4 regions of the Pseudarthrobacter sp. C1 genome follow, and region 4 is predicted to be linked to each of the others. Evidence: predicted binding sites of a transcription regulator. Region 4 holds the regulator's gene; each other region holds the start of a gene.
What was found. Region 4 encodes HrcA, which represses chaperone genes, less so after heat shock. Its sites were predicted from a motif close to TTNGCACTCGNNNNNNNCGAGTGCNAA; they were not measured.
Positions count from the first base shown of each region.

Region 1 (5,611 bases), on a different contig from region 4:
AGCTCCCGGTCCAGCTCCTTGAGCAAATCCACGTTGAGGACCGGCTTGCCGTCGGCCTTGCGCCAGCCTTTGCGTTTCCATCCCGGCATCCACTTGGTGATCGAATTGATGACGTACTGGCTGTCGCAGAGGATGTGCAGGTCCTCCTGGGGAAGGTGGGCCGTGGCCCGCAACAGATCCAGGACCGCCATCAGCTCGCCTTGGTTGTTCGTCCCGTGGGGCCATCCTCCGGCGCGCCAGCAATCGTCGTTCACGTACCAGGCCCAGCCGGCCGGACCGGGGTTTCCCAAGGCCGAACCGTCGGCCGCTGCAGTAATTGTCACCGGTCCATCCTCCCAGACCGGCAGGACAAACCGGGCCTTTGCCACCGTACGATGCCGTACCGTACCTCCGCCGCACACGCGCCCTACCCGGGCCGCCAGGCGGATCAGGCCTTGACCTGACGGAAAGCGTTTACCGAAAATGCTTGACGCGGGCAATGGCAGGCAGGCAGAATCGCACTACTGACATGAGAAAGCGTTTTCTCAGCGGCCGGCACTGCCGACAACCCGACGCCAGCGTCCACCCAAGAGAAGCGCCCCGCCATTAGGAAGGCATATCAATGACGATTCCAACCCTCCGCCGGAGAAGGTTCCAGCTCGGCGCAGCAGCCGTCGCCCTTTCCCTCCTTGCCACAGGCTGCGGTTCCTCTTCCGGCTCCGAGGGCAATGAGCAAGTAACCCTGCGCTTCGCCTGGTGGGGGAACGAATACCTCAACGCCCAGACCGAAAAGGTCATCGATGCCTTTGAAGCGGAACACCCGAACATCAGGATTGAGTCCGAGCCGGGCGAATGGGGCAGCTACTGGGACAAGCTGGCCACCAAGACCGCGGCCAACGACGCGCCGGACGTGATCCAGATGGACCAGAAGTACATTGCCGAATACGGCGGCCGCGGGGCGCTCCTGGATCTGTCCAAGCAAAGCGGCATTGATACCTCCAAACTCGACAAGGAAGCCCTGGCCTCGGGCCAGTACGACGGCGCCCAATACGGCCTGAGCACCGGCCGGAACGCCTACGTCATCATGGCCAACACGAAGGTTTTCGAGGCAGCAAACGTTCCGCTTCCGGATGACACCTCATGGACGTGGGACGACTTCATTGAGACTGCAACGAAGATCAGCGCCGCCGGAGACGGCAAGAACTACGGCGCAGCATATGGCAGCAACGAGGCAGACCTGATCATCTGGCTTCGCCAGCATGGGGAGAATCTCTACTCCGAGGACGGCAAGCTCGATTTCGACACTGCAACGGCCGCTTCCTTCTGGGAGCGGCTCAAGGAACAGCGCGACTCCAAGGCAAGCCCGCCGGCCACGGTGGCTACCGAGGACTCCGGCGCGGGCCTGGAAGAAAGCCTCTTCGGCACCAACAGGGTGGGGATGGCATGGTGGTGGACCAACCAGCTCGGATCGCTCGGGTCCACTACCGGCAGCAGCATCAAGATGCTCCGTGCGCCTAGCCTCGACGGTGTTGCCGCTGAGAACGGCATGTACTACAAGCCCACCATGTTCTGGTCCGCTTCCTCACGGTCAAAGCACACCGAAGCCGCCTCAACCTTCATCAACTACCTGGCGAACAGCCCGGAAGCCGGCGCAATCCTGATGACGGACCGCGGCGTGCCCACCAACACGGAGATCGTAAAGGGCATCACACCGTCCCTGAAACCGGCAGACACCACCGTGGTGGGCTTCCTGAAGGACATTGCTCCGGATATGAAGGACGCGCCGCCCGTTCCTCCGGTGGGCGCGGGCAGCGTACAGAACGTCATCAAGCGGTACACCGATGAGGTTCTCTACGACCGCCTGACTCCCCAGGCAGCGGCAGAGGCCTTCAAGAGGGAAGTCGAGGGAATGCTGTCCAGCGCCCGGAAGTAAAAGCCAGGCACTCTCCAGGAACACAAATGCGGCCCCCTCAAGAGAGGGGGCCGCATTCGTTTCCAGCGGGACAAAGCCCGGCAGGAGGGCTTAGAAGCCGCCCATGCCGCCCATGTCGTCGCCGCCGCCCATGGGGGCCGGGTTCTTCTCCGGCTTGTCGGCAACAACAGCTTCGGTAGTGAGGAACAGGCCGGCAATGGAAGCCGCGTTCTGCAGGGCAGAGCGGGTTACCTTGACGGGGTCGTTCACGCCGGCAGCCAGCAGGTCGACGTACTCACCGGTTGCGGCGTTCAGGCCGTGTCCTGCGGGCAGGCCGCGAACCTTGTCAACCACAACGCCCGGCTCCAGGCCGGCGTTGAAGGCGATCTGCTTCAGCGGAGCATCGATGGCAACGCGGACAATGTTGGCACCGGTGGCCTCGTCGCCGGACAGCTGCAGGTTGGCGAATGCCTTGGCACCGGCCTGGATGAGGGCCACGCCGCCACCGGCAACGATGCCTTCTTCAACAGCGGCCTTGGCGTTGCGCACTGCGTCTTCGATGCGGTGCTTGCGCTCCTTGAGCTCAACCTCGGTTGCGGCACCGGCCTTGATCACTGCAACGCCGCCGGCCAGCTTGGCCAGGCGTTCCTGCAGCTTCTCGCGGTCGTAGTCCGAATCGGAGTTCTCGATCTCGGCGCGGATCTGGGACACGCGGCCGGCGATCTGGTCGGCGTCGCCGGCACCTTCAACGATGGTGGTCTCGTCCTTGGTGACCACAACCTTGCGTGCCTTGCCCAGGAGTTCCAGGCCGGCGTTTTCCAGCTTGAGTCCGACTTCCTCGGAGATGACCTGGCCGCCGGTGAGGACGGCAATGTCGGCGAGCTGTGCCTTGCGGCGGTCACCGAAGCCCGGAGCCTTGACGGCAACGGACTTGAAGGTGCCGCGGATCTTGTTGACGATCAGGGTGGCCAGGGCCTCGCCCTCGATGTCCTCGGCGATGATCAGCAGCGGCTTGTTGGACTGCATGACCTTTTCGAGGACAGCAACCAGTTCCTTGACGTTGGAGATCTTGGAGTTGACGATCAGGATGTACGGGTCTTCGAGGACCGTTTCCTGGCGCTCCGCGTCGGTGACGAAGTAGGCGGAGATGTAGCCCTTGTCGAAGCGCATGCCTTCGGTGAGCTCGAGTTCCAGGCCGAAGGTGTTGGATTCCTCGACCGTGATGACGCCTTCCTTGCCCACCTTGTCCAGGGCTTCGGCGATCAGCGCACCGATTTCCTCGTCCCCTGCGGAGATGGATGCCGTAGCGGCAATCTCTTCCTTGGTTTCGATTTCCTTGGCGGAAGCCAGGAGCTCGCGGGTGACGGCTTCGACAGCCTTTTCGATGCCGCGCTTGAGGGACAGCGGGTCGGCACCGGCGGCAACGTTGCGCAGGCCTTCCTTGACCAGGGCCTGGGCCAGAACGGTGGCGGTGGTGGTTCCGTCGCCGGCGACGTCGTCAGTCTTCTTGGCAACTTCCTTGACCAGCTCGGCGCCGATCTTCTCGTAGGGATCGTCCAGCTCGATCTCCTTGGCGATGGAAACACCATCGTTGGTGATCGTGGGGGCGCCCCACTTCTTTTCGAGGACGACGTTGCGTCCACGCGGGCCGAGGGTGACCTTAACGGCGTCGGCGAGGATGTTCAGGCCCCGCTCAAGGCCGCGGCGTGCCTCTTCATCAAATGCAATGATCTTGGCCATAACGGCAGTAGTCCTTTCGGGACAGTCGTTAAGAATGAACCTTCGCTGCAGTGCCCGCGACGGACGACCCTTTGCCGGCGGCCTCTGTATGCCCCCGGGTGCGGGCCTCACTCCAGTGAGGTGTTTCTTCGCTCCTCGCCCGGTGCCGCGCGCCGCCGGCCGGAACCAGCTTTGCTTTAGCAGTCGGTACGTCAGAGTGCTAACTCAATAATTAGCACTCCCCACGGGAGAGTGCAAGCGAATGACGCGCGGAAAGCGCCCTGGCAGGCATCTCTACGCCGAGGGCGATCAGCCGGCGCGGCCTGCAGTTTCACGGCCGGTGGGCGTTGGATTGTTGTCTGCCCCGTAGGTGAACACCGTAAACGTCGCCGAGGTGATGTCACCGTTGGCGTCGAAGGCAACCGGGCCGGATTCGCCGTCGTAATTAATGCCGGTACCGGAGGCCTTCGCCGCCAGGCACTCCTTGTAGCTGGGGCAGGGCGTGCCGGGCACCGTTGCAGTCCCGCCATCCTTGCCGGCGGCAGTCCCGCCTGACACGGCGATGAGGTTCGCTGCAATTGAGCGGCCCGAGTCGTCCTCTGCTTTGGCTGCCGCGAGGGCTGCGAGGGTCACGGCGTCGTACGTTTCCGCGGCGAAGGACACGTCCTTCAGGCCGGGATCGATGCCCAGGAGCCTTTCCTGGAAGGCGGCGGATGGCAGCTCGCCGGGAACAACGGCGCGGGCACCCTCCAGGGCTTTGGTACCCAGCTTGGACGCATACCGGCCGAACGCGCCGTCGCTGAGGATGATCTTCGAGCCGGCCAGGGCGGCGTTGTTGAGTTCAGCCAGGGCGCCCTGCGCGCCGTCGCGGGCCACCAGGATGACGGCGTCGGGTTCCGCCCCGCGGGCGGCGGCAGCGGCGCTTCCCGCTTCACCCGGCTTGAACCCGGCTGTGGCAACCACTTCCAGTCCGGCCTGTTCTGCGGAATCGGCGACGGCGGCGGAGACGTCGCTGCCGTAGGCGCCTTCCTGGAACATCAGGGAGATGGTGGCGGCGCCCGCGTCCTTGGCGAGCTTGGCCAGCACGGGTCCCTGCGCGACGTCGGCGGCCGCCGTCCGGAAGTAGTATCCGCCGCTGGGGATGGTGCTGAGCCCGGCCGCGGTGTTGGCCGGCGAGATCAGCGGCGTCCTGGCCCGGGAGAGGATGTCCACGACGGCCTTGGCGTGGCTGGAGTCGGTGGGGCCGATCACCACGTCCGCCTTGGCCTGGACCAAAGCCTGGGCCTGCGACGCTGCATCCTGGCCGGCTTCAAAGGGCAGCAGCTCCACGGGCCGGCCTTTGTGCCCACCGGCAGCGTTGATCTCTTTGACTGCGAGCTTGGCGGCGGCCGCCTGGGGCGCGTTCAGGAAGCTGCCCTCCCCCGCATTGTCCAGGATGAGGCCTACCCGCAGCGTCCCGTCACCGGAGGCTTCCGTTGTTTCCAGGCGTGCGTTTCCGGTTACCCCGGAACAGGCGGTCAGGGCCAGCGTGCAGCAGAGGGCCGCGGCAAACGCAGGACGGAGGGTCCCGGCGGGGACAATCAGATGCTTCACTCGGCCGGCCGGACGCTTTCCGCCTGTGGGCCCTTCTCGCCTTCGCCGACTTCAAGTTCCACGCGCTGTCCCTCGTCCAGTGCCCGGTAACCTTCGCCTTCGATAGCAGACCAGTGGACAAAGACGTCGTCGCTGGAGCCGTCAACGGTGATGAAGCCGTAGCCCTTTTCCGCGTTGAACCACTTGACGGTTCCTCGTGCCATGGTGACCACTCTTTCCGTAAGGTCCGGGATGCTGCGGGGGTGCCCCGGCGCCGGGCCGTAGCCCGGGATTTACTCTAGCCAATGCGGGTCGGTGCCGCAGGCCCCCGGCGGTGCCGTCGGCAAACGTTATTCAGGCGTAACGCCGGGCCCCGGACCGGGTGTGGCCCAAGGCAGCGCGGCTGATGGAAGAACCCGGCTTACCGGT
Region 1 is NZ_JAYESK010000001.1:563,926-569,536, forward strand. Features, by position in the region: gene U7114_RS02465 (ribonuclease HI family protein) at 1-323, opposite strand, end outside; gene U7114_RS02470 (ABC transporter substrate-binding protein) at 602-1,912, shown strand; gene groL (chaperonin GroEL) at 2,003-3,631, opposite strand; gene U7114_RS02480 (ABC transporter substrate-binding protein) at 3,920-5,203, opposite strand; gene U7114_RS02485 (cold-shock protein) at 5,200-5,406, opposite strand; gene U7114_RS02490 (LytR C-terminal domain-containing protein) at 5,604-5,611, opposite strand, start outside.
Region 1: groL (chaperonin GroEL) is a predicted target of HrcA. The motif match lies at 3,808-3,834, and genes of this name have one in related genera.

Region 2 (5,611 bases), on a different contig from region 4:
CCGGGATGAGGCGCTCGCAGACCCGGCCCGGATGGAAGCTGCCGCCGCCGGGGCCGGCCAGGCCTGGTGGCGGCTCCTGGGCCACCCATGACCGTCCACAGCGACGTCCTGGTGGTGGGCGCCGGTCCCGCAGGCCTGGCAACGGCGCTCCAGGCGCATGCCCACGGAGCCACCGTACGCATTGTCGACCGGCGGGCGGAACGGGTGCGCCCCTCCCGGGCAATGATGCTCCACGCCCGTGCACTCGAGGGCCTCCGGCCGCTGGGTGTCACGGACGAACTGCTCAGCCGGGCGGACACCACCCCGGAGGCACGCATCCACCTCGGCAAGCGGGTGGTGCAGGCCAGGCTTGGCCACGCCGACCTTCCGGACACGGCCTTCCCGCACCTGACGCTGGTCCGTCAGGCCGACGTCGAAGACGTTCTGTGGCGCGCGCTCAAAGCCCGGGACGTGCCGGTGGACTGGGGCGTTGAGTTCCGTGGCCTCGCCGCCTTCCCGGGCAGGGACGGAGCGTTGCGCGCCGACCTGCGGCTGGCGGACGGCAACTTCCCCGGGGCGAACCGGACCCTTGGCAACCCGCACGAACAGGGCCTGGAGCAGCACGAATGCCGCTTCCTCGCCGGATGCGACGGGCAATCCAGTACCGTGCGCGGGCTCGTCGGTGCCGAGTGGAGCGGGGCGCCGTACCGGGTGGAGGCAGTCCTGGCCGACCTGGAGCTCGATGGCCCGCTGGACCCCGGCCTCCTCCATGTCGCTGTGGGAAGCGCGGGGCTTGCGTTCCTTTTCGCCCTGGGCGAGGGCGCCACGTGGCGGCTGCTCGCCACCCGCACGGCAGACCCGCATGCCGCCGGCCCGTTCGGGCAGCTGGGGCCGGCAGTCCCGGCGGGGGAAGTGGCCCGGCTCGTCCAGGGGTCGGGGCTGGAGGCGACGGTGCGGGACGTGCGGTGGTCCGCACAGGTCCGCCTGCAGCACCGAGTGGCCAGCAGGTTCCGCAGCGGGAACCTGTTCCTGGCCGGAGACGCCGCGCACGCCCATTCGCCGGCGGGCGGCCAGGGGATGAACAACGGCATCCTTGATGCGCTGAATCTTGGCTGGAAGCTTGGATTCGCTTCCGACGGCGGGACGCACCCGGAACTGCTCGGCTCCTATGACTACGAGCGCCGCCTCGCTGCCCGGCGCGTGCTGGCCCTGACCCACGTCATCTTTTTCGGGGAAGCGTCACCCCACCCCCTTGCGCGCCTGCTCCGCGGCCTCCTTCCGGTTTCCGCGCCGTTGCTGCCGGTGCTGCTGCGCCGGCGGCGCCTCACGTCTGCCGGCATCAGGCTGCTGGCACAGCCTTTTGTCCGCTACCGGAACAGCGGCATCTCGTTGGAGGGCACCCCGCCCGCAGCGCGGTGGCCGCGGCCGGGGGACCGGCTGCCGGACGCGCCGGCAGCCACCGGCGGGCAGCCCGCCCGCCTTCACGAGCTGACGGCCGCGCCGGGCGTCCACATTCTGCTGGAGCATGATGCCGGCTGGGATGTGGCGGGCGCGGAGCTCGCGTTTTCAGGGCGCAAGGTCCATGTGCATCGGCTCAGCAGCCATCCCGGCCGCGGCATCGTTGCGGTGCGCCCGGACGGCCATGTCGGTTTCCGCTGCGGGGAGTCGGACCTGCACCAGTTGCGTGCCTGGCTCCGGCTGGTGGGTGCCGTCCCGGACTGACGGGAACGGCGGGCCGCCGGCCTAGTGGGCTTGAGGCGGCGGGCGTATCCTGTTCACGCCAAGGCACGTCCATCAAACGTGAGAGGGGAACGTCACATGACCATCCCGCCAGTGCACGAGCCCGAGCCGTTCCCGCCGGAACCAGGCCCGGACCAGCCAGATCCAGCCCATCCCGGCCACCCGGGCCCGCCGGCTCCCAATCCGTTCCCCGCACCGGAACCCCCGGGCCCGCTGCCGGTGCCGGATCCGGGCCCGGCACCGCTGCGGCCGGACCCGACGCGGAGCTGACAACCAGCATCTGAGGGGCCTTTCGCGTACCGCGATGGGCCCCTCACCCATGTCCCGCGAGGCCGCAAAAAACTTCAAAAATACCCTTCGGAACCCCTTGCAGACCTGATTCCCCAGTGATAAAAAATCTATATCAGCCAATACAGATCGGCTGATGCGGAAAAGTGTTGGACCGTCTCTTACGAGGAGGGAAGCCATGTTGATGCGAACTGATCCGTTCCGCGAGTTGGACAGGCTGGCCCAGCAGGTCCTCGGCACGGCGGCGCGCCCGGCAGCGATGCCGATGGACGCGTGGCGGGAGGACCAGGAATTTGTCGTCGCCTTTGATCTGCCCGGCGTCGCACTGGATTCTGTGGATCTGGATGTGGAACGGAACGTCCTGACGGTACGGGCCGAGCGCCCCGACCCTGCAGGCAAGGACACCGAGTTGATCGCCTCCGAGCGGCCGCGCGGCGTTTTCAGCCGCCAGCTGATCCTTGGGGACACCCTGGATACTGACAACGTAAAGGCTACGTACGACGCCGGTGTCCTGACGCTGCGGATTCCTGTCGCCGAAAAGGCCAAGCCGCGCAAGATTGAAATTGAGACGAAGGGGGCCAAGCAAGAGATTGCCGCCTAGCTTCAACACAGGATCGGAAAGTCGGGGATTTGCTGACTGCCTTTAGGGCGGATTGCACAGTATGCACGCCACAGCGCTTAAAGCGCACCGGCAGCCTACACCCGCACTTCCCGGTATGGCGGCCCCCGGCTTCGGCCGGGGGTCGTCTCATGCCCGGAGAAAGCAACGCGGGTCACCTATCGCGCAAAAGACCCCGTCGGATGGACCGTAAGTGACCCCGCGTTGCTTTTAACCTGGAGGGATCAGGTGTTGAGTTCCAGCATCAGCGCGGGCAGCTCGTCCGCGAGTTCACGCGCCAGGAAGCCCAGGGGTCCCAGCCGGCTGGCAAGCCTGTCCGCAGCAGCCGCATGAAGATGGGTGCCCCAGCACGCAGCCTGGGCTTCACTGGTTCCCCGCGCGCGAAGGCCGGCGATGGCACCGGCCAGGACATCCCCGCTGCCTGAGGTCCCCAGCCCGCCGTACCCCGTGGTGATTTTCCAGAGCTCCGCCTCTTCCGGAGCATCACCCGGCGGCCTCGCGATCAGGCCCTGGCAGCTCACCACCGCCTGGTACCGTTCGGCAATCTCCGCGACATCAGCAGGCAGGTCCTCCAGCCCGCGGCCAAGCAGGATCTCAGCCTCCTTGGGATTGGGCGTCAGGATCAGGCGCCCCGTCCACGGACCGGACTGGTCCTCCACCTTGGCCAAAGCACCCAAAGCGTAGGCATCGAGGACGACGGCGGGACCTCCGCCGTCGTTCCCTTTCCCGGAGGCGGCCTCCCGCCCGAGCAGCGCCCGGAGCAGCTCCTCGGCCAGGTCCAGGTCATCGAGGCCCGGACCCACCAGCACGGCATCTGCCTTGTCCAGGTACGGGGCAATGAGGTCCAGTCCCCCGGCCGTAACGGACCCGCCGGGGGTTTCCGGCAGCCCCACCGCCCCGCATTCCGGCAGCGCGACGCCCACGTGGACGGCCACCGATTCCGCGACGGCCAGGGTGAGTTTCCCGGCGCCGGCCCGAAGGGCGGCAGCACCGGAGAGCAGGGCGGCACCGGGAGTCGCCCGGGCCCCGCCGATCACCAGAACCGATCCGCGGGAGTACTTGTCCTCGCCGGCGGCAGGGAGCGGCCAGTCGCGCAGGAGCGACGGCGTCACCAGGGCTGGCTGCGCGGCCCCGGCCGCGCCCGCCTCACCGCGGGTGGACACTGGCGTCCCCGGCATGTTCGGTCACGGCAACGCCCTGCTCGGTCAGGTGGTCCGCGACATTGAAGCTTTCGAGCGTCCAGCGGCCGGCGCCGGAGGGCCGCACATAGCGGGTCAGGGAGGCATTCAGGACCGAGGTGGTGGCCGCCAGGTCCAGGAGTTCTGCTTCACTCAGCCCTTCAAGCACGTACCGGAAGAGCATGATCACGGCGTCGTGGCACACCAGCATCACCCGATGCCCGGTGCCGAGGTTGTTCAGTTCCGCCAGGACGGAGCGCAGCCGGAGGGCCACGTCCGCCCAGGATTCCCCGCCCGGCGGCCGGTAGTACAGCTTGCCCAGCCATTCGCGGCGTTCCACCTCGTCCGGGTAACGCTGCTCCACGCCCAGCCGGGTGAGCCGGTCCAGGATGCCCAGTTCGCGGTCCCGGAGCCGTTCATCGGTGCGCACCTTCACGGGCCAGCCCGCCACCTCCACGGCGATTTCCGCCGTCTGACGGGCACGTGCATAGGGCGAGGAAACCACGGCGTCCGGCCGGAACTCCTCGGCGGTCCGGGCCAAAGCCGCGCCCAGGGCCTTGGCCTGCTCCTGCCCGATGTCGGACAGGTTCACATCGGCGTCGCGGGCCGGCACGGCGATGACCGCCGCCCCTGCCTCCCGGGCCTCGGTGGCGGCAACGTTGCCTTCACTCTCGCCGTGCCGGACCAGTAGCAGTTCCACCGCCCCGGCTTCCTGCACAGCCTCTGTCAGCCCGTCGTCGTTCAAGAGAATCACCCCGTCTGCGTGCCGTTCCGATTGCAGGAACACTACCAGCGGCGTACCCAGCGGGCGGGGAAAATAACGGACGACGGCGGCCGGCATCTCGCGCCCGCAACGGAAATCCGCGCCCGATTCGGACACCCGCTCCCGGGGCCCGGGACGCGGCTGTCCGGATCAGGCGCGGAAATGCCCGCCGGCTTACCGCTCCGGCGTCAGCACCTTGGAGAACACCGTGGCGCCGTTGGCGTTCCGGAGGCTTGCCGTGAAAGTGTTGTCTTCGCCCAGCTGCACGTGACCGAAGAACTGGTTCTCGCCGTTGCGCGGTGACTCCCCGGCGAATTTGCCCGCCTTGGAGAACACCACCTCGGGCCCGAACGTGCCGTCCATCTTGTTCGGTCCGAATGAACCCGCCGCAATCGGCCCGGCCACAAATTCCCAGAAGGGGTCGAAGTCGGTGAAGGCCGCACGCTCAGGGGAGTAGTGGTGCGCGGCGCAGTAGTGAACGTCGGCGGTCAGCCACACCACGTTCCTAACCTGGTTGCGCTTGAATGCGCTCAACACCCCGGCGATCTCAAGCTCACGGCCCAGGGGTGCACCGGCGTCGCGGTTTGAGACGCTTTCCTGGTTGACCGGCCCGTCGCCCACGATGATGCCCAGCGGCAGGTCGGCAGCGATGACCTTCCAGGTGGCCTTGGACTTGGTCACCTCGCGGATCAGCCAGTCCACCTGCTCCTGGCCCAGAATCGAGGTGGCGTATGGCTCCTTGCCGTCCGTGTTGGGGGACTTGAACGTCCGCATGTCCAGGCAGAAGATGTCCAGCTGCGGGCCACGGCTGATCTTCCGGTAGATGCGGGCGGGCTGGTACTGGCCGGCGTCGTCGAACGTACCCGGCCGCCACAGGGCCGAGGAATCCGCGATGGGCATGTTCTCCTGCCACGCTTGCCGGCCCCGTGCTGCCAGGGTGTTGACGTCGCGGACGGTGTAGCGGGGATCGTCCAGGATCTCGCCGGGGTACCAGTTATTGGTGGTCTCGTGGTCGTCCCAGTTGGCGATGACGGGGACGTCAGC
Region 2 is NZ_JAYESK010000003.1:195,612-201,222, forward strand. Features, by position in the region: gene U7114_RS06045 (hypothetical protein) at 1-91, shown strand, start outside; gene U7114_RS06050 (FAD-dependent monooxygenase) at 88-1,701, shown strand; gene U7114_RS06055 (Hsp20/alpha crystallin family protein) at 2,186-2,608, shown strand; gene U7114_RS06060 (NAD(P)H-hydrate dehydratase) at 2,851-3,789, opposite strand; gene U7114_RS06065 (histidine phosphatase family protein) at 3,773-4,558, opposite strand; gene U7114_RS06070 (alkaline phosphatase D family protein) at 4,742-5,611, opposite strand, start outside.
Region 2: U7114_RS06055 (Hsp20/alpha crystallin family protein) is a predicted target of HrcA. The motif match lies at 2,086-2,112, and genes of this name have one in related genera.

Region 3 (5,611 bases), on a different contig from region 4:
GCCCTCGGTCAGGACCAGTTCGGTCTGCGTGGTGGAGGACTCCTCGATGGTGATCACACCATCCTTGCCCACCTTGCCGAATGCCTCGGCGAGGAGCTCGCCGATCTCGTCGCTCTGGGCGGAGATGGCTGCAACGTTGGCCACCTGGGTGCCTTCAACGGGGCGGGCGTTCTCCAGCAGGCGGGCGGCGACGGCCTCAACGGCAACCTCGATGCCCCGCTTGATCTGGCCGGGAGCTGCGCCTGCAGCCACGTTGCGCAGGCCTTCCTTGACCAGGGCCTGCGCCAGGACGGTTGCCGTGGTGGTGCCGTCACCGGCAACATCGTTGGTCTTGGTTGCGACTTCCTTGGCCAGCTGCGCGCCAAGGTTCTCGTAGGGGTCGTCCAGTTCCACTTCGCGGGCGATGGTGACGCCGTCGTTCGTGATGGTGGGAGCGCCCCACTTCTTGTCCAGGACGACGTTGCGGCCGCGGGGGCCGAGCGTCACCTTGACGGTGTTGGCGAGCTTATCGATGCCGGCTTCAAGAGACCGGCGGGCAGCGTCGTTAAACGCAAGCTGCTTTGCCATGGTTTTGTCCTTTCAAGACAGAACCCCGCGCAGCCGACCAGCAGAATGCATGACCAGCGGCACGGGGATCCGGAGAGTTACTTTACGACGATCGCCAGGACGTCGCGGGCGGACAGCACGAGGTACTCGGTGCCGCCGGTCTTGACTTCGGTTCCGCCGTACTTGGAGTAGATAACGACGTCGCCAACGGCTACGTCGACAGGAACGCGGTTGCCGTCCTCAAAGCGGCCGGGGCCTACTGCAACAACTTCGCCTTCCTGCGGCTTCTCCTGTGCGGAGTCCGGGATGACCAGGCCGGAAGCCGTGGTCTGCTCGGCTTCGAGCGGGCGGACAACAATACGATCCTCAAGAGGCTTAATAGAGACCGACACTCGGACCTCTCCTTCTTCGTCAGCAAATTCGTGGACTGGAAAGCTTTCCGCCCTGGCTGGCAAACCGTCGTCGCGGTGCCGGCAGCAGCCAGGCTGGCAGCTCTTCATGTGTTAGCACCCTCCTAGGGAGAGTGCTAATGATGACTCTATGTAAGGCTTAGCACTCGGTCAAGGCGAGTGCCAGCGTTTCGTCATGGGCGGACACCAATCCATGTACATTTGACCGGTGCGAGCAGCCCTGTACCTGACCCTTGCCACCCTCTTCTGGGCGGGTAACTTCGTTGTAGGCCAGGCCGCCATGGAAACCATGCAGCCGCTCCAGCTGACCTTCTGGCGCTGGGCCCTGGCTGCCGTGCCGCTGCTGGCCCTGGCACAGGCGGTGGACCGGCCGGACTGGCGGGCTGTCCTGCGCCGCTGGCCGATGCTCCTGCTCCTGAGCTGCCTTGGGATGAGCGCCTATACCCTGCTGCTCTACAGTGCGCTGGGGCACACCTCAGCCCTGAACGCCTCCCTGGTAACGGCTGCGAACCCGGCCCTGATCATGGTCCTGGCCGCCATCCTGCTTCGGGACAGGCCGGGTCCCCTGAGCTGGGTGGGCGTTGCCCTGGGCCTGGCAGGCGTCCTGCTGGTCCTCACCGGAGGCAACCTGCAGCGGCTGCTGACTTTCTCGATCGATGCCGGCGAATTGCTGATCGTGGCCGCCATCACCGTCTGGGGCTTCTATACGATCATCGCCCGCAGGCTCTCCGTCCCGGCGATTACGTCCACCGCGGTGCAGGTGGCCATGGCGGCGATTGTCCTGGTTCCCTTTGCGGTGGCCACCGGGGCAGGGCTGCCGGCCACCGCCTCGGAGGGCTGGTCGCTGGCCTACATTGCCCTGTTCCCCTCCTTGGGTTCCTACCTGCTCTGGAACCTTGCACTCAAGCGCACCACCGCTGCCAATGCGGGCAACTACCTGAACCTCATTGCCGTCTTCACCGCGATCATCACGGTGGCCCTGGGCCAGCCCATCACGGTCCCGCAGGTCCTGGGCGGCGTCCTGGTCATTTCCGGGGTCCTGCTCACCAGCGCGGGCGGCAGGCCACCTCAGCGGCCCAGGTCGTCGAAGTCGACGTCCTCTCCGCCGTCGGCCCCGCCTGCGGAGTTCCGCCCCCGGTAGAGGAGGAAGGCAGAGACCAGGGCGGTCAACAGCGACGCGGCAAGGAAGACGACGCTGCCGGCCCGGGCTCCGTCGTACAGCCCCCGGATGTCCCGGGCCTCCTGGGTGTCGTCCTTGATGTCGTTGCCGCCCACCGAATAGACGGTGGCGTTGAAGGTGTCCAGGAAGAAGATGATCACCAGGAGCGCCAGGCACACCACCGCCACCACGGAACCTGCGATCAGTGCCGGCCGGGCGAACCTCGCCGGGCCGCCGTCCCCGGGTTGGTGCTGACGGGGCTGCTGCGGACCTGCACTCTGGTTCATGGCTTCAACACTATCGGCATAGCGGCGGCCCGCTCCTCCACTAGGCTGGAACCCATGGCTCACGCTCCCCAGGACCAGATTGCACCGCTGCTCACCCCTGAAGGCTGGGAGCTCCTGGCGTCCCTGGGCCCCTACCAGGAAGAGAAGTCCTTCGAGCTGAACTCGGCCCTCCGCAAGGCCGGCCACTCCCCCGAACTGGTTTCCGCCGTCCTGACCCAGTCCCGGCTCCGCACCAAGGCCGCGGCGAAGTTCGGTGAGTTCGCCCGCAGCATGCTGTTCACCCAGGCAGGGCTGGAACAGGCAACCCGGCTGAACGTCGCCGCCCGCCATGCCCAGCGGTTCGCCGAGGCCGGAGTCCGCCACGTGGCGGACCTGGGCTGCGGCCTGGCCGCGGATTCGCTGGCGCTGGCTTCCATGGACATCAACGTCACCGCTGTGGAGATGGACGAGACGACGGCGGCCTGCGCCACGGTGAACCTCATTCCGTTCCCCAACGCCACCGTGGTCCACGCAGACGCCACGGCGGTGCCGCTGGACGGGGTCGACGGCGTCTGGCTGGATCCCGCGCGCCGGGTCACTTCGACGTCGGGCACCAAGCGGATCTGGGACCCTGAAGCCTTTTCGCCGCCCTTGTCCTTCGTTGAGGGCCTGGCCGCGTCCGGCCTGGCCGTCGGGGTCAAGATGGGCCCGGGCATGCCGCACGAGTCCGTTCCGGCCGGCTGTGAGGCACAGTGGGTTTCGGTGGCGGGCGACGTCACCGAGGTTGCGCTGTGGTTCAACGCAGTGCGCCGGCCCGGAGTCCGCCGGGCCGCTCTGGTGCTCGGCGCCCGGGGCGCGGCGGAGCTTACCAGCGGAGAAGACTTCGGCGCCGGTCCTGCCGCTCCGGTGGGGCCGGTGGAGGGCTACCTCTACGAACCGGACGGCGCGGTGATCCGGGCCGGCCTGGTGGCCGACGTCGCGCTGCAGCTTGGCGGACACCTGGTGGATGAGCACATCGCCTATGTGTGCGCACCGGAGCTGGTGGATACACCGTTCGCGCGCGCCTACAAGGTCCTGGACGTGATGCCCTACAACGTCAAGGCGCTCAAGGCCTGGGTGAAGGCAGAGGGCATCGGGGTGCTGGACATCAAAAAGCGCGGCACCGCCGTCACTCCCGAGGAGCTCCGCAGGCAGCTCCTGCCAGGGGGGAAGAGCGCAGCCGGAAAGAACTCCGGCAAGAAGGCCGGGACCAAAACAGCCACCCTGGTCCTGACCCGTATCGGGGAGGACCGGGTGGCCATCGTGGTGGAGCCGGTGCCGGGCACTGCCCGCGAAGAAACGGCTACTGCGCGCGCATGAACTCTTCCGCCGCGCGCACCTGCCCGGCAGTGGGCCGGATGCCGGTGTACAGCACGAACTGCTCCAGGGCCTGGATGGTTGCCACTTCCGCACCGGTAATCACGGGTTTCCCCGCCGCCCGCGCAGCTTTGACCAGCGGCGTCTCGGCGGGCAGCGCAACCACGTCGAACACCACTTTGGCGGCGTCGATGGCTTCCTGCGGGAAGGCCAGGGCACCTGCCTCGGATCCGCCCGCCATGCCAATCGGCGTCACGTTGATGATCAGGTCGGCGGTCCCGCCGTCGAGTTCGGCGCGCCACTGGAACCCGTACTGTTCTGCGAGCGCCCGGCCCGTGGTTTCGTTCCGTGCAATGACCGTGACGTCGGTAAAGCCGGCGTCCCGAAGCGCGGCGACAGTGGCCTTGGCCATCCCGCCCGCGCCCTGGACCAGGACGGAATAGCCCGTAGGCACCTTGTTGGCGGCCAGAAGCTGTTCGATTGCCGTGTAGTCGGTGTTGTAGGCCTTGAGGTGCCCGTCCGTGTTCACGATGGTGTTCACTGAATCAATGGCCTTGGCCGAGGGGTCCATCTCGTCGACGAGGGCGATGACGTCCTCCTTGTACGGCATGGAGATGGCGCAACCGCGGATGCCCAGCCCCCGGACCCCGGCGATGGCCTGTTCAAGGTTGGTGGGGGCGAAGGCCTTGTAGATCCAGTTGAGGTCCAGCTGCTCATACAGGTGGTTGTGGAACCGGGTCCCGTTGTTGCTGGGCCGGGCCGAGAGCGAGATGCAGAGGGTCATGTCTTTATTCAGAATGGGCACCCCACCATTTAACCCGCTCCCACCCAACTAGGTAGCGCTAAGTGTCGTTTTGAGCCCCCAAAACGACACTTAGCGCTACCTAGTTGGGTTCTAGGGGCAGCCGGTGCCGGCCGGGAAGCTTCCGACGGCGGCGGGCAGCTTCCCGGGGGCGGGCGCCTTCCCTGCCAGGACGGCGGCCAGGGCGTCGAAGGCACCGTCGGTGCGGCCATAGAGGGCTATCTTCACCGGAGCGGGCGAGTCCTGCAGCGGCCAGGGAGCATCGAGCGCGACGGCGATGTCCCCGTCCGCCCCGCGCCCGCCGTAGCCGATGAGGCTGACCAGCGGCCCGGAGCCCACGGACAGTCCGGCCCGGGCGGCAGCGGCCTCAAACCGGGCCCTGTCCCCCGGCCCGCCGCCGGCCACCCGCACCGCTCCGGGCACCAGGGGTCCGCTGCACGGTCCGGAGAGCACGGTGACGGCGGAGGCGGAAACCCGGGCTGAGAGGGCTCCCCCGCTTCCCGCCGGCGCACCGTTCGCCGCAGCGGTCCTGCCGTGCCACGCCATCATCGTTGCCACCCGCCGGGCGGCCTCGTCCAGGCGCTCAGCCGGCAGGGCGCCGGAGGCGACGGCCTGGACGATGGCCGCATGCGCCTGCCCCACGTCGGCCGGCATCAGCAGGAGGTCAGCTCCGGCGGCAAGGGCCATCACGGCGGCGGTTCCGCCGGGGTACTGCTTGGCCACGGCGCCCATGTTCAGGGCATCCGTCACCGCCACCCCGTTGAAGCCCAGGCCCCGCAGTGCGGCATACGTGGGTCCGGAGAGCGACGCCGGCACGCCGGGTTGCAGCGCCGGGACGGCGATGTGCCCTGTCATCACCATGGGCGAACCGGCGGCGATGGCGGCCCCGAACGGTTTCCAGTCGCGGCCGCCGAGGTCCGCAACGGCGGCGGGCTGCACGGGGAGGCTGACATGGGAATCAACGGCCACCGAACCGTGCCCCGGGAAGTGCTTGACCGCAGGCAGGACGCCCGCGGCGAGCATCCCCTGGGAGAATGCCACGCCGAGCGAAGCGGCAGCGCCCGGGTCCGAG
Region 3 is NZ_JAYESK010000002.1:431,346-436,956, forward strand. Features, by position in the region: gene groL (chaperonin GroEL) at 1-567, opposite strand, end outside; gene groES (co-chaperone GroES) at 645-938, opposite strand; gene U7114_RS04640 (DMT family transporter) at 1,165-2,097, shown strand; gene U7114_RS04645 (hypothetical protein) at 2,025-2,402, opposite strand; gene U7114_RS04650 (class I SAM-dependent methyltransferase) at 2,457-3,740, shown strand; gene U7114_RS04655 (shikimate 5-dehydrogenase) at 3,724-4,521, opposite strand; gene U7114_RS04660 (glycoside hydrolase family 3 N-terminal domain-containing protein) at 4,633-5,611, opposite strand, start outside.
Region 3: groES (co-chaperone GroES) is a predicted target of HrcA. The motif match lies at 1,096-1,122, and genes of this name have one in related genera.

Region 4 (5,611 bases):
GGTCCACGTGACCAACCCCAGCGAATACCCCTCCGGCAAGATCTCCGAGGTCCGCGAGCCCATGGTGGCGGCCACCATCCTGGCACCGAACGAATTCGTCGGTGCCATCATGGAGCTGTGCCAGAGCCGCCGCGGCGTCATGGGAGGAATGGATTACCTCTCGGAGGACCGGGTGGAAATCCGCTACCGCCTGCCGCTCGCCGAGATCGTGTTCGATTTCTTCGACATCCTCAAGTCCAAGACCCGCGGCTACGGCTCGCTCGACTGGAAGGCCGACGGCGACCAGGTGGCGGACCTCGTCAAGGTCGACATCATGCTCCAGGGCGAACAGGTGGATGCCTTCTCCGCCATCACGCACCGCGACAAGGCCTACGCCTACGGCGTCATGATGACCACCAAGCTGCGCGAACTCATTCCCCGCCAGCAGTTCGAGGTGCCCATCCAGGCGGCCATCGGCTCCAGGATCATCGCCCGGGAAAGCATCCGCGCCATCCGCAAGGACGTCCTGGCCAAGTGCTACGGCGGCGACATCTCCCGTAAGCGCAAACTGCTGGAGAAGCAGAAGGAAGGCAAGAAGCGCATGAAGATGGTGGGCCGCGTTGAGGTCCCCCAGGAAGCCTTCATCGCCGCGCTCACCACGGACGAGTCCAAGGACAAGGCCAAGAAATAGTGGTCACAGCGGCCGGCGCCACCGGAGGCCCCTGCAATGCCTAGCACTCTTCCCCTCGGCGACCCGGCGCCGTCGGACGGTCTCCTGCCTCCCCAGGCAGCTGACGGTGCGGCGGGCCGGGCGTTCGGGCTTTACGTACACATTCCGTTCTGTGCCGTCCGCTGCGGCTACTGCGACTTCAACACCTATACCGCCACGGAGCTCGGCGGCGGGGCCTCGCAGGACGCCTATGCCGCCACGGCCGCCTCCGAAGTGTCCCTGGCAGCCAGGGTCCTGGCGGAATCAGGGCTTCCTGCGCGCCCGCTCAGCACGGTGTTTTTCGGCGGCGGCACACCCACCCTGCTTCCCGCCGAGGACCTCGCCCTGATACTGCGCCGCGCCATCGGACAGTGGGGAATCGAGGCCGGCGCCGAAGTCACCACGGAGGCGAACCCGGACTCCGTCACGCCTGAATCCCTTGCCATCCTGAAGGAAGCCGGCTTCACCCGCATCTCCTTCGGGATGCAGTCTGCAGTGCCCCATGTCCTCAAAGTGCTTGACCGGACCCACACCCCCAGCCGGGTCCCGCAGGTTGTGCAATGGGCCCGGGACGCGGGACTGGCTGTGAGCCTGGACCTCATCTACGGCACGCCGGGGGAGTCCCTGGACGACTGGCGCTACTCCCTGGAGACGGCACTGTCCTACCGGCCGGACCACATCAGCGCCTATGCGCTGATCATCGAAGAGGGAACCAAGCTCGCCGCCCAGATCCGCCGGGGCGAGGTTCCAGGAATCGACGACGACGACCACGCCGACAAGTACGAACTCGCCGACGTCCTCATCACCAAAGCCGGCCTGGGCTGGTACGAGGTCAGCAACTGGGCCCGCACGCCGGAGCAGGCCTGCCGCCACAACCTCGCCTACTGGCGGGGCGACGACTGGTGGGGGATCGGCCCCGGCGCCCATTCGCATGTGGGCGGCGTGCGGTGGTGGAACGTCAAACACCCCACGGCCTACGCCGGACGCCTCGCACAGGGAGTGTCACCGGCGGCCGGCAGGGAAACCCTGGACCAGGAGACCCGGAACGTCGAACGTGTGATGCTCGAGGCCCGTCTCCAGTCCGGCCTCGAAGTATCGTCGCTGGGCCAAGAAGGACGCCATGAGGTTGCGGGGCTGATCGCGGACGGCCTCGTGGATCCTGCTGCCGCGTTCAGGGGCAGGCTGGTCCTGACCCTCAAGGGCAGGCTGCTGGCAGACGCGGTGGTCCGCCGGGTCCTGCCGGACTGAACGGCACAAGGCAACGTGGGCCCGCGCCCGCCAGGGAACCCCGCGGGCGTGGACCCGTGCAGCCGCTACTTGATCCAGCGCAGGTTGTACTGGTAACGGTGCGGCTGGCCACGGTTGACATGGATGCCGGCCGCCACCGAGAAGCAGGTGAGCGCAATCCAGATGAGGGTGGCGATGACGGCAAAGATGTTGCCGATCACGGGGACGAAGACCACCAGGATGTTCGCCAGCAGGGCAGCAATGGTGGGCGGCAGGCTGAAATTCAGGGCTTCCTTGGATTCCTGTGCCGTGAAGGGCCCGCGGTCCCGGAAGATCAGGTAGATCAGCAGCGACGGAACGCAGCCCAGGATGCCCCCGAAGTGCGCCATGGTGGCCCATTGCCGGTCTTCGCTGGCTGTCAGGGGCAGCGCATTCGCGGGAACGCCGTGGTACTCCGAACGGCCCTGGCCGCCCGGGCTATCCCTGTGATCACGTGCGTTTTCTGCCACAGTCTGTTCCTTCTGAAGTGCAATGGTGCCGGCTAAGAAAGCTTATTGGGTGCGGCGGCCTGCAATGTTGCAGGATCCGCAGTACCAAGAATACTTGGTACCGGCCCCATACCTGCCCCGGGATGCGCGGGCCGGGGCAGAACCGTCCTTCAGGGCACGGTGAGGAAGTCGATGACTTCTTCGACCCTCCCCAGCAGCGAGGCTTCCAGGTCGGCGTACGTTCGGACGGCGCCGAGCAGTTTCTGCCAGCCAAGCCCGACGTCCTCCTTTGTGGCATGGGGCCAGCCGAACGCTGCGAGGATGCCGGTCTTCCAATCCTGCCCGCGCGGCACTACCGGCCACTGCTCAATGCCCAGGACCGCGGGCCGGATGGCCTGCCACACGTCCACGTAAGGGTGACCCACAATCAGGACGTTCCCTGCAGCTCCCGGCGAGGCCATGACGGCGTCCGCAATGCGGGATTCCTTGGAATCCGGCACCAGGTGGTCCACCAGGACGCCGAGGCGCCTGCCCGGTCCGGGCCTGAACGCTGCGACGGCCCCCGCCAGGTCATCAATGCCGTGCAGGGGTTCGACGACGATGCCCTCCACGCGCAGGTCGTCTCCCCAGACCTTTTCCACCAGTTCGGCGTCGTGCTTTCCCTCCACCCAGATCCGGCTGGCCTTGGCCACCTGTGCCCGCTGGCCGGCGACGCGGACGGACCCGGAGGCGGTCCGGCCGGCGACGGCGCCGGCGGCCTGCCGCGGGGCCGGGGGCAGGAGCTTGATGGCCCGGCCTTCGAGGAGGAATCCGAAACCAAGCCGGAAGGACCGGGATTTACCGCGCCGGTCCTCCAGGGCAACCACGTGCATGCCGCCGGATTTTTCCACCCGGGTCACGGCGCCCACCCAGCCGGACTGGACGTCCTCAAGGACCATTCCCCGTTCAACGGGAACCTCGGGCAGTTCAGTCTTTGCGGGAGCGGACAAGTCGCGTGGGCCCCAGTTCTGGTACTGCATGGTTTCACTCCGCCTAGCGTTCGGTCACAGGTCCGGATTTCGCCCGGAGCGGTACCAATGCTAGCAACGGCGGGAGTCATAATAGACTGTTAGCACTGAGGCATGTCGAGTGCTAACCCTTGAGGTGGCACAGCGCGGGCGGCGCGGCCGCCCCGAACCCTGGATGGAGGTGGAGTGTGAGCGAGCCACGCAAACTTGAAGTGCTGCGTGCAATCGTGGAGGACTACGTCCACTCCCGGGAACCCGTCGGGTCCAAGGCCCTGGTGGAGCGGCACCATCTCGGTGTGTCCAGCGCAACGATCAGGAACGATATGGCCGCCCTGGAGGAAGAGGGCCTGATCACCGCTCCGCACACCAGCGCCGGACGTATCCCCACTGACAAGGGTTACCGGCTGTTCGTGGACCAGATCTCGGCGGTCAAACCGCTGTCCCAGGCCGAGCGCAGGGCCATCCAGTCGCTGCTGGAAGGATCTGACGACCTCGACGACGTCCTTGACCGCACGGTCCGCCTGCTGTCGCAGCTGACCAACCAGGTTGCCGTGGTCCAGTATCCGCACCTGAGCCGGGCACTGGTCCGCCATATCGAGTTCGTCCTCCTCGCGCCGCGCAAGGTGCTGGTGGTGCTGATCGCCAACAGCGGCAAAGTGGAACAGCGCGTTATCGACGTCGGCCAGGACCTGGGGGACGACGCCCTCGCCACCCTGCGGGCACGGTTCCTTGGCTCCCTTGCCGGCACTCCGCTGAACCAGCTCGCCCAGTCCCTGCCGGCAGTGGTGGCCACAGCCGGCCCGGGGCAAAGGCAGGCCGCCCATGCCCTCGCCGTCGGCCTCGAAGGCCTGGCCCAGAGCAGCAGGGAAGACCGCATGGTCATGGCGGGCACCGCCAACCTTGCGCGTTCCAACGTGGACTTTCCGCTCAGCATCGGACCGGTCCTGGAAGCACTCGAGGAACAGGTGGTCATGCTCCGCCTGCTGAGCGAAATGGCGCAGGACCACCGCGGGGTGGCTGTCAGCATCGGCCGCGAGAATCCCTACGACGGCCTTGCCGAGGCGTCCGTCGTTGCCACGGGGTACGGTCCGGACCACATTGCGAAAATTGGTGTCCTGGGACCAACCCGGATGGACTATCCCACCACCATGGCCGCAGTCAGGGCCGTTGCCCGCTACCTTTCGCGGATCCTGGGACCCTGACGTTTTCCCGTTCCCGGGCATGCAGATCATTTCCCGCAGTCCAACTGCAGGCAGTACAACAAGGAAGAGATACGAACTTTGAGCAGCCACTACGACGTCCTTGGAGTCTCACCGGAGGCCACGGGAGAAGAGATCAAGAAGGCCTACCGCAAGCTGGCGCGCACGCTCCACCCGGACGTCAACCCGGGTGAGGACGCGTCGGACCGCTTCAAGGCCGTGACCCACGCCTACGAGGTTCTTTCGGACCCGCAGAAGCGCCGCGTCTACGACACCACCGGCAACGAGAACGGCACGGACAACGGCTTCGGCGGAGGCAGCTACGCCGGCCAGGGATTCGCGTTCCAGGACATCTTCGACACCTTCTTCGGGGCCGGCGGAACAACGGGCCCGGCTTCCCGCGTCAGGCGCGGCCAGGACGCACTCATCAGTGTCCGCATCGAACTCCGCGACGCTGTCTTCGGCGTCAACAAGAAGCTGGAAGTGGACACGGCCGTCACGTGCCCCACCTGCGAAGGTTCGTGCTGCCGGCCGGGAACCCATCCGGAACGCTGCGACATCTGCGGCGGCAGCGGCCAGGTCCAGCGTGCCGTGCGCTCCATCCTGGGACAGGTCATGACCGCCGCCCCGTGCGGTACGTGCGAGGGCTTCGGCACCGTCATCAAGGACCCCTGCAATGAGTGCAGCGGCCAGGGACGCATCCGCAGCCGCCGTTCGCTGACCATCAAGGTTCCCGCCGGCGTAGCCACCGGAACCCGCATCCAGCTTTCCGGCCAAGGCGAAGCAGGTCCCGCCGGCGGTCCCGCCGGCGACCTCTACGTCGAGATCCGCGTGAACAACGACGCCACCTATGTCCGGGACAACGACGACCTCCACGCAACCCTGCACCTTCCCATGACCGCTGCAGCCCTGGGCACCGAGGTGAGCCTGGAAACGTTCGACGGACCGCAGGAGATCGACGTCAAGCCGGGCACCCAGTCCGGCGAGATCATCACCCTTCGC
Region 4 is NZ_JAYESK010000004.1:277,977-283,587, forward strand. Features, by position in the region: gene lepA (translation elongation factor 4) at 1-670, shown strand, start outside; gene hemW (radical SAM family heme chaperone HemW) at 707-1,936, shown strand; gene U7114_RS08920 (DUF4870 domain-containing protein) at 2,002-2,424, opposite strand; gene U7114_RS08925 (DUF3097 domain-containing protein) at 2,574-3,422, opposite strand; gene hrcA (heat-inducible transcriptional repressor HrcA) at 3,599-4,612, shown strand; gene dnaJ (molecular chaperone DnaJ) at 4,691-5,611, shown strand, end outside.